DNA from 3 places in the Mycobacterium shinjukuense genome. Region 1 is predicted to be linked to each of the others. Evidence: predicted binding sites of a transcription regulator. Region 1 holds the regulator's gene; each other region holds the start of a gene.
What was found. Region 1 encodes LexA, which represses DNA repair genes until DNA is damaged. Its sites were predicted from a motif close to CGAACANNTGTTCG; they were not measured.
Positions count from the first base shown of each region.

Region 2: cofD (2-phospho-L-lactate transferase) is a predicted target of LexA. The motif match lies at 1,623-1,636, and genes of this name have one in related genera.
Region 3: G6N20_RS07600 (HNH endonuclease signature motif containing protein) is a predicted target of LexA. The motif match lies at 1,866-1,879, and genes of this name have one in related genera.

Region 1 is NZ_AP022575.1:2,288,455-2,291,727, forward strand. Features, by position in the region: gene nrdR (transcriptional regulator NrdR) at 1-132, opposite strand, end outside; gene G6N20_RS10190 (LysM peptidoglycan-binding domain-containing protein) at 296-778, opposite strand; gene lexA (transcriptional repressor LexA) at 966-1,700, shown strand; gene G6N20_RS10200 (sunset domain-containing protein) at 1,719-3,273, opposite strand, start outside.
Region 2 is NZ_AP022575.1:2,713,133-2,716,405, reverse strand. Features, by position in the region: gene G6N20_RS12295 (coenzyme F420-0:L-glutamate ligase) at 1-390, opposite strand, end outside; gene cofD (2-phospho-L-lactate transferase) at 387-1,382, opposite strand; gene G6N20_RS12285 (WhiB family transcriptional regulator) at 1,705-2,076, shown strand; gene G6N20_RS12280 (metallopeptidase family protein) at 2,113-2,532, opposite strand; gene G6N20_RS12275 (DUF3499 domain-containing protein) at 2,706-3,161, shown strand; gene G6N20_RS12270 (phosphomannomutase/phosphoglucomutase) at 3,255-3,273, shown strand, end outside.
Region 3 is NZ_AP022575.1:1,700,135-1,703,407, reverse strand. Features, by position in the region: gene G6N20_RS07615 (type III polyketide synthase) at 1-222, shown strand, start outside; gene G6N20_RS07610 (cytochrome P450) at 205-1,488, opposite strand; partial or broken gene G6N20_RS07605 (ATP-binding cassette domain-containing protein) at 1,531-1,748, opposite strand; gene G6N20_RS07600 (HNH endonuclease signature motif containing protein) at 1,945-3,273, shown strand, end outside.

The DNA.
Region 1 (3,273 bases):
CGCGGTCTCCACCGTGGTGAACCGGCGTCCACACTCGGGGCACGACCGGCGGCGCCGAATGGCCTGGCCCTCATCCGTTTCCCGCGAGTCGACCACCCGGGAATCGGGATGCCGGCAGAACGGACAGTGCATCGCCGCTCCTTTGCCATGTCGACATCCCGGTATCGCAGACGCCTCCGAGGGTACCTGGACGCGGCGCCGCAGGGCCAACGCTGTCGCGATCCATCCGCGCTCGACGCCATGATCACCGAGGAACGGTGCGGTAGCGCGGTTTTCGCCGGACACCGCCCCACCTTCAGCCGACCGGGGCGATCAGCGTCTGACCCGCGACCAGCGTCGTGGAATCCAGCGCGTTGAGCTCGCGGATGCGCTCGGCCACCCGACCGACCGGGGCCTCGGGCGCCACCCGGGCCGCCACGTCTTGCAGGGACTCCCCCGCGTCCACCCGCACCACGGCAAGCCTGTCGGGTAGCCCGGTGAACGAATCGGAGGAACCGCCGTCGATCACCGCGCCGAGGTGCGACACCAACCCGAGCCAGAGGGTGATCAGCGCGGCGAGCAGGGCCAGTCCAAGGGTGGTCAGCGCGCTGACGGGATGCCGGCGATGACAACCGGCCGACATCGGCACACCGGTGCCGCGGTGGCACAGCGGGCCGCCGCCCGGCCGAGACGGATGCGGCCTTCGCGAGCCGGGCTGGCCGAATCGGCCAGCGCGCGGCGCGCGGTTGGGGTGTGACGCGCGCCCGGCGCGCGACGGCGCTGCGTGGATGAGTGTCATGACGGTCCCTTCGGTCGATCGCTCGTGTGTTCGACCATAGTCGACCATGCGTTCGATAGCCGAACATTTGATCGACGTGTGTCGCACGGTCACCACGCTAAACCGCGCCACCGACACGCCCCGCCGGCGCGACACGCCGTCGAACACATGTTTGATTCTTGGCCGCGATGGGGCTACAGTCAATGCCATGAGCGACGGCAAGGACACCTCAGCCCCTCACGGGGCGGCCCCTGACGCGGCGGCCGCTGGCGCGCAACCGGCCGGCCGCGCGGATTCCTCACTGACCGAGCGGCAGCGCACCATCCTGAACGTCATCCGCACCTCGGTCACCACCCGCGGCTACCCGCCGAGCATCCGGGAGATCGGCGACGCTGTCGGGTTGACATCGACGTCCTCGGTGGCTCACCAGCTGCGCACCCTGGAGCGCAAGGGCTACCTGCGTCGGGACCCCAACCGGCCCCGGGCCGTCGACGTGCGCGGCGCCGAGGGCGGCACGGCGGCCGCGGCCGCCGTGCTCACCGACGTGGCCGGCTCGGATGCGTTGCCGGAACCCACCTATGTTCCCGTCCTCGGGCGCATCGCCGCCGGCGGCCCGATCCTTGCCGAGGAGGCCGTCGAAGACGTGTTCCCGCTGCCGCGTGAGCTGGTCGGCGAGGGGACGCTGTTCCTGCTCAAGGTGGTCGGCGACTCGATGGTCGAGGCCGCGATCTGCGACGGCGACTGGGTGGTCGTGCGACAGCAGAACGTCGCCGACAACGGCGACATCGTGGCAGCCCTGATCGACGGCGAGGCCACCGTCAAGACGTTCAAACGGGCGGGCGGTCAGGTGTGGCTGATGCCGCACAACCCGGCCTTCGATCCGATCCCCGGCAATGAGGCGACGGTGCTGGGCAAGGTCGTCACGGTGATCCGCAAGGTGTGACGCGCCCTGGGGTCGCGGCTAGTCCGCTTTGACGAAACCGTTGGCTTGCGCGGCTTCTTCGCTGGCGAACCAAATTTCGGCGAGCGTGTCGTGGTAGAGCGCACTGCCGGGCGTGTAGTACAAGCCGTACCGGGCACTGGCCTTGATCGGATATCCGGCCGGCGCCCGGTACGGGTCGTCGGCCAGCGGCAGGTGGATCGTCGGGCGCGCGGCCGGGCGCCGCCCCGGTGCGGCCGCGGGAGGTGGAGCGGCTTCCGGGACCGCCTCATGGCCGGGCACTGCGGCCGCCGCTTCGCCGTACGTCGCCGGCTCGGCGGCGGCGTGGCGCCCAGTAGTCCGCACCTCCGGAACGGCCGCATCCGCAATGACGACGTCCCCACCAGCGGCTTCCGACGGGACGCCACCGGGGTAGAAGGTGTCCGGAAACGCGGTCTCCAGGCCCGCTGATTCCGGAACGGCCTCTGGTCCGACGGCTTCGGGCGCGAAGGCTTCCGGCGCGAATTCTTCGGGTGCCACCGATTCGGGAACAAAGGGTTCCGCGGCCACGGCCTCGGAAATATCGGCGCGCCACCCGATGGGCGTGGTGTCCACCGCATCGGAGTCTTCCGCCTCCAACCCGAAGCCCTGGTCGAACCCGGACAGTAGGTCGCTGGCGCCACCACCGGAGACCTCTTCGGCCACACCGATGGCGGTCCCGGCACCTCGCGGCCAGCTGACCCGCGCAGCGGCACCGACATCCGGCGCCGCCCGCTCAACCGGACGCGACTGGCTGGGGGGAAAGTTTTCCGCGCCGAAATCGACGTCGTCGTGGGGCGGCCAGTGCCCCTCGGCGCCCTCCTCATAGCCGCCCAGGTCATCATGGGTGGGCTCGTGGGCGGCGGCCGGCTGGGCGGCGCGACGCCTCCGCAACCCAACCACGGCCAGCACGGCCAGCACGACCAGCAGCACCGCCGCACCGGCCGCCGCCAGCCACCACCAATGCCAGGTGAACTTCGTGGCGGGCGGGGCCGCCGCCGTGGTGCTGGGCTGGTTCTGCCCGGGCACCTGCAGCCCCGACAGCAGGGGCGCCAGGTTCGCCGGTTCGGTGGTGAACGTGTTCTTCGCGCGGTTCCACGAGATTGTGCCGCCGGTGAACTTCTGCGAGACCACGTCGCCGTCCACGGTTTGGTCCCCGACCGGCGCACCGAGCTTACCGACGGGACCTTTGAGCTTGTCCCACGCGGCCTTGATCGCGCCGCGCACCACAAACGCGCCATGGTCGGGCGTCCAGAAGATCACCGGCTTGTCGGCCGCGGAGAACGCGGCAATCCGGCTGGCCGGGGTGATGCCGCCGTCAGACTCGTTGGCGATCGGGAATCCCAGGTCGCTGCCAACCGGCCCACCCAGCGACTCATACTTCTGCAGGATGTCACCCTCGACGGCGTTGGCACCGGTGGCCGGGCTGAAAAACACCTTGCCACCAACGAAGTCCTGGGCGATGCCGTCACCCCCGATCGGGTACGGGTCCCCCTTCTTGGCGCCCAACGGGCCGGCGGCCCCGCCCGCAGCGCGCCAGGCCATGTTGATGGCGGCG
Region 2 (3,273 bases), 420 kb from region 1:
CGCCGCACTGGCATCGGGATCGACGGGCAGCAGCGCCAGTTCGGCGCGCCCGACGTTGGAGCCGTCCACCCCGGCGGCGGCCTGGACCAGTCCGAGCCGGTTCTCGGTGATCAACGTCTGGCCCTTGCGCGCCAGCACGCGCACCGACTCGTCGGCGACCAGCTTGCGGCGCAATCGGTCTCTGCGCTCGGTGTCTTCGGGTGCGGGCACCAGCCGGCCCTCGCATTTGGACACCACCTTGCTGGTGACCACCACGACGTCGCCGTCGCGCAGCCAGGGCGCGGCCGAAGCGACCGCGGCGGCCAGATCGTCGCCCGGGCGGAATTCGGGAAGCCCGGTGACCGGCAGGATCTCGATCGTGGCGGCGGAGCCGTGGTCGGGGCCGGTCACACCGCCACGCCCGCAACATCCAGCCCGGCGCGAACCATCTCGGCCGTGGCCGTGGGGTCGCGCATCAGCAGTGGTATCGATCGCACCGTCACTCCGTCAATTTCGGCTTTCACATCAGCCTTGTCGCCGTCGTGCACCAACCAGCAGTCCAGTATGCCGGTGGCGGCGCGCGCCCCGTAGTGCCGGCCCACCGCCTCCGCGGTGGCGGCCACCCCGATCGCCGAGAGACAGGTATCAGCCATGCCGCGCAACGGCTTTCCGCCGATGATCGGTGAATAGCCGACGACCGGCGCGCCGGCCGACCGCAACGCCGCGCGGATCCCGGGGATGGCCAGGATGGCGCCGATGCTGACCACCGGGTTGGACGGCGCCAGCATGATGACGTCGGCGTCGCCGATGGCTCTCACGGCGTCGGTTGTGGCGCTGGCCTTTTCGGCTCCAACGTAGGCGAAGCCGTGCGTCGGCAGCTGGGCGCGATGGCGCACCCACCACTCCTGGAAATGGATCGCCTTGCGGGTCTCGTCGACGGTGACCACCACGTGGGTTTCGCACCGGTCGTCGCTGGCCGGCAGCAACCGCGCGCCCGGTTGCCAGCGGTCACACAGCGCGGCGGTGACCTGCGACAGCGGATAGCCGGCCCGCAGCATCTGGGTGCGCACCAGATGGGTGGCCAGATCGCGGTCGCCGAGTTCGAACCAATCGGGCTGCACGCCGTAGCGCGCGAGTTCCCCCATGGCGTGCCAGGTTTCGTCGCGGTGGCCCCAGCCGCGCTGCGGGTCGACGCCGCCGCCCAGGGTGTACATGCAGGTGTCCAGATCCGGGCAGACGCGCAGCCCGTGGATCCAGGCGTCGTCGCCGATGTTGACGACGGCGGTGAGCTGGTGATCCGGCCCGGGGTGGCGGGTGGCAAACTGGCCCAGTCCCAGCAGCCGCTGGACCCCGAGCAGGAAGCGGGCCCCGCCGACTCCACCGACCAGCACGGCGACCTTCACATCGCAGGACAGTACCGTCCGGGCGGTGACGGATCGCGGGCCGTGGCGTTTGCAAACGATGGCTGTGACGAGTTGCGCTCGGACACGCCGGGGCCGAACCGCAACAGAAACGCGGAATTTCTATCACGAGATGGTATGGAAATGGGTCGCAATGCTTGACCGCGGTCCCCAACCCGTGTCTAATCACATCAGTGTCATTTCCCGGTTGGCCGGCCGGTTTCGGTGTCGCAGACCGAGATTCGATCACTTGTTCGAATTGGGTTGACTGTACATCAAAACAGTGGGAAACCATTCACTACCAATCGAGTGAGGAGGCGCAGGCATGTCCTATGAGCACCTTCGGGGTGTAGTGGGGGGCATACCGCACACCGTCGCCGGCGCGGCGCGAGTGTCGCCCATCTCGGCCGGCCGGCCCCATCTGAGCTTGGTCCCCGAGGCGCCCAACGCATTCGAACCCGAACCGGAGCCGGTGCCCAGTGACCAATGGCAGGACCGCGCCCTGTGCGCGCAAACGGATCCGGAAGCGTTCTTCCCGGAGAAGGGCGGGTCCACTCGGGAGGCCAAGAAGATTTGCATGGGTTGCGAGGTGCGCCACGAGTGCTTGGAGTACGCCCTGGCTCATGACGAGCGGTTCGGCATCTGGGGAGGGCTGTCCGAGCGGGAACGTCGCCGCCTCAAACGTGGCGTCATCTAACGGGACTGACCGGGTCACCCGGTCATAGGACAGGGATTAGTCGTCGATCGTCGGGTCGATCACCTCGGGGTCGACGTCCAGGTAGGTGGCCACCTGGGCCACCAGGATCTCGTGCAGCAGCTCGCCAAGCTCGATAGTGTCTTTCGCCCGTCGCTCGATTGGCTTGCGAAACAAGACAATTCGCGCCCGCGTGGCATTGCCGCGGACGTCGACCCCGGCCGGGATCAAGCGCGCCAGCGCGATCGGCCCGTCGGCGATAACCTCGGGTGGCCACTGCACGCTGTCGGGATCCTTGGCGGCGATGCGGGGGATCTCGTCGACCGCGACATCCAGCTCCGACAACCGGTCCTTCCACCGCTCCTCGATGGGTTCGTAGGCCTCCAGCACCGCCATGTCGAACCGTTCGGCCCGGCTGCGCCACCCCGGCACCGTCGGCGGTAGCAGCGGACCGCGCATGTCACGGCCGCGACGGGTGGCGCGCCGCGACGCCGATCTGCCCCTTGACCGATCGCGCCGCGCCCAGCCGCGGTAATCGCCCACGCGCCGATGGTAACGGTTGCACATCCCGGCCAGAACCGATGCGCGTGTCCAGCGCTTCGACGGCGTTTGCGCACGATAGCCTTTCGGTCGTGAACGTACCCCGTCGCTGCTGCCGGCCCGGGTGTCCGCACTATGCAGTGGCAACGTTGACGTTCGTCTACTCGGACTCGACGGCGGTGGTCGGCCCGCTTGCCACCGCGCCGGAGCCGCATTCCTGGGATCTCTGCGTCGGCCATGCCGGCCGCATCACCGCACCGCGCGGGTGGGATCTCGTGCGCCACGCCGGGCCGCTGCCCACCCATCCCGATGAGGACGACCTGGTGGCGTTGGCCGACGCGGTGCGCGAGGGCGGCCCGATCGGGGGATCCCACGCGGGGGCGTTGGTGGGCGTGTCGGGTGCTGCGCATACCGGGTTCGGCGACCCTTTCGGTCACCACACCGGCACCCACGCCACGGCACCCAACGGTGGCGCGTTCGGCCCGGCTGAGCATCGCTCCGGCCGCCGGCGCGGACATCTGCGGGTATTGCCCGATCCGGCCGACTGAGCACCGAGGCCCACCGCTGCGGTCCCCGGCCTCGACGGGCGATTAGGCTGGCGGCCAAGAGGCGAACACATCCAGGTCGTCAGGAGCGCTCGCATGCCTTGGCCCGCCGCGG
Region 3 (3,273 bases), 590 kb from region 1:
CCCAAGGTCATCGACGCGGTCACCACCAGCCTCGAGCTGCCTCCGGAGGCGCTCGAGCTGACCTGGCGATCGCTGAGTGAAATTGGCAACCTGTCGTCGGCCTCGGTGCTGCATATCCTGCGCGACACCATCGCCAAACCGCCGCCCAGCGGCAGCCCCGGGCTGATGCTGGCGATGGGTCCCGGATTCTGCGCGGAACTCGTGCTATTGCGCTGGCACTGAGCCGGCGATGTCGACGATCAGGCCAGGCCGCGGGCATAGGGCGGCAAGGTGGCCCGCGCGGACCCGCTGAGCCGGCAACCGAAGGGTGGTCCTGGCGACCAGGCGGGCGAGCATCACCGTCATCTCGGTGGTCGCCATGACCGCCCCGATGCACCGATGTAACCCGCCGCTGAACGGGATGAACTCGTGCGGCGCGGGCTTGCGGTAGTCCGGTGCCGCGGGGTCCCACCGTTGCGGCCGAAATTCGGTTGGGGCGGGCCATAATTCGGGCAGCCGGTGGGTGACGTAGGCGCTGAAGATCAGCAACCTGCCCGCCCGGATGCGGTGCCCGTCGAAGGCGAGGTCCCGCATCACCCGGCGGGCCGAGACGACTCCGGGCGAGTACAGCCGAAGCGTCTCGTGGACAACGCCGTTGAGGTAGGTGAGTTCGCCCAGGTTCCCCGGGGTGGGTGGTCGGCCGGCCAGCACGCGATCCACCTCGTCGGCGGCGCTCTCCCAGGCACCCGGCAGAGTCAGCAGCGTGTAGACCGCCCAGGCCAGCGCGCCGCTGGTGGTCTCGTACCCGGCGGCGATCAGCGAGACGATGGAATCGCGGATCTCGTTGTCGCTCAACGCTGGGCCCTCTTCGGAGCGGCCGGTGATCAACGTGGTCAGCAGGTGGTCGTCGGGTCTCGGTTGAGTGCGCGCATCGGCGACTTGGGCGTCGATGAGGTCATCGATGCGTTTGCGCGCGGCCATCGCCCGCCGCCAGCCGGGCGAGTTGAGCCGTTGCTGTAGCCGCATGATCTGCGGCGGCCGGTGGGTCAGGTCCAGCAGGGGCTGCAGTTGTGCACCGAGGAAGTCGGAGTGGATGGCCAGCCGCTGGCCAAACAGGCTCTCGGCGGTGCTGCGCCGCACCGCGGAACGGAACTCTTGGTAGAGGTCCAGCCGCTGTCCGGGATGCCAGCCGTCGATGACGGAGTCGACGGCGGACACCATAGTCTGCACGTAGTCCTGGATCTGCCGGTGCCGCAGCCCGGGGGCTACGACGCTGCGGCGGCGTCGGTGATCTTCCCCGTCGCTGACGATCAGCGCGGTCGGCCCGTCGACCGGAATCAGGCTTTCGAAGGTCTGCCGCCAGCTGAACGCATCGGCATTGGCGAACACGAACTTATTCGCCTCGGCGCCCAGCAGATAGGTGTAGCCGTGCATGCCGATTCCGGAGTTGATCACCGGGCCGCGGCGTCGATACAGCGCCAGCAGCGCTTCGCCGGGCCAATACGGCACCGTCCGATACCCATTCACTCGAGTGCCTCCGAGAGCTCTAATTAGCGCACCGACCCGCAAGCCGCCGCGGCGGGTGACTCGGTACCGTAGTCTGGTTGCAGTTGGCCGGTGAGCAGGTTTAGCAGGCTGGATTTGCCGTCGCCGTTTCGTCCCACGATGCCGATGCGCGCGCCGTCGTTCACCCCGAGTGTGACCGACTCGAATACCACCTGAGCGGGATATGCCAGTTGTACGGCCTCGGCTCTGAGCAGGTGCGCCACGGGGCCGACGCTACCGGTCTGGCGACGATGCGGGCCGGGACGGGCCGCTGAGGAGCCGTGCCATCGAACCCAACCGATCTCGCCAGCCGTGCACTTGTCGGGGGGTTCCGGTAGACTCGCACACGTGTTCGATAAACGGTTGCATGACTACTTCGAGCCTTCCGATACCCCGACGTCGCGGGGGTTGATCGAGCGGATGCGCGCCGCCGGGTGTGCCGAGGCGCAGGCGGCGGCGGCGCGGTTGGCGTTGATCGGGGAGTTGTTCGAGCTGCGCCGGGTCGAGCGCGGGGAGTGCGCGGATTGGGCGGTGGATACCTGGGCGGCGGTGGCCGCCGAGGTGGCCGCGGCGTTTCGGACGAGTTTGGCCCTGGCCGGCAGCTACCTGCACTATGCGCGGGCGATGCGGGAGCGGCTGCCCAAAGTCGGGCAGGTGTTTGTCGCCGGGGAGATCGATTACCGGATGTTTCAGACGTTGGTGTATCGCACCGATTTGATCACCGACCCCGAGATACTGGCGCGGGTGGATGCCGAGTTGGCGCTGCGGGTGGGCCGCTGGCCGTCGATGACCCAGGGCAAGCTGGCCGCGGCCATCGATCGGGTGGTGGCGGTGGCCGACCCGGATGCGGTGCGCCGCGCGCGTGAGCAGATCCGCGATCGGGAGGTGTCGATCTGGAATTCCGCGGACGGGATGGCCGACGTGCACGCTCGGCTGTATGCCACCGATGGCCAGGCACTGGATGCGCGGCTGAACGCCTTGGTGGCCACGGTGTGTGCCGGTGATCCGCGCAGCACAGATCAGCGCCGCGCCGACGCGCTGGGGGCGTTGGCCGCCGGGGCGGATCGGCTGGCCTGCCGCTGCGGTAGCACCGACTGTGCCGCCGAGGGGCGCCCGGTGTCGGCGGTGGTGGTTCATGTGGTGGCCGAGCAGGCCAGCCTGGAGGGCCGCGGCCAGACACCGGCAGCGCTGCTGGGCGGCGACGGGTTGATCCCGGCCGAGTTGGTGGCCGAGTTGGCCGCAACCGCCCGGCTGCAGCCGATCCTGGTCCCGGCCGGGCCGGAGTCGGGTTATCGGCCCTCGGCCAAGCTGGCGGCGTTCGTGCGGGCCCGGGATCTGACCTGTCGGGCGCCGGGTTGTGATCGGCCGGCCACCCACTGCGACCTGGATCACACCATCGCGTTCGCCGATGGCGGGGCCACCCATGCGTCAAATGTCAAGTGTCTGTGCAGATTTCATCATTTGATGAAGACTTTTTGGGGCTGGCAGGACAAACAACTGCCCGACGGCACCATCATCTGGACGCTGCCGGGTGACCAGACCTATGTCACCACCCCGGGCAGCGCGCTGTTGTTCCCGAGCCTGTGTACCCCCACCGGTGACCCGCCCGCACCCGAGCAGGCCCGGGCCGACCGCTGCGCGGAGCCCACCGCGATGATGCCGCGACGGGCCGGCACCCGGGCGCAAAACCGCGCCCACTACATCACCACCGAACGCCACCGCAACCGTGACGAGCGCATGGCTAGTCAC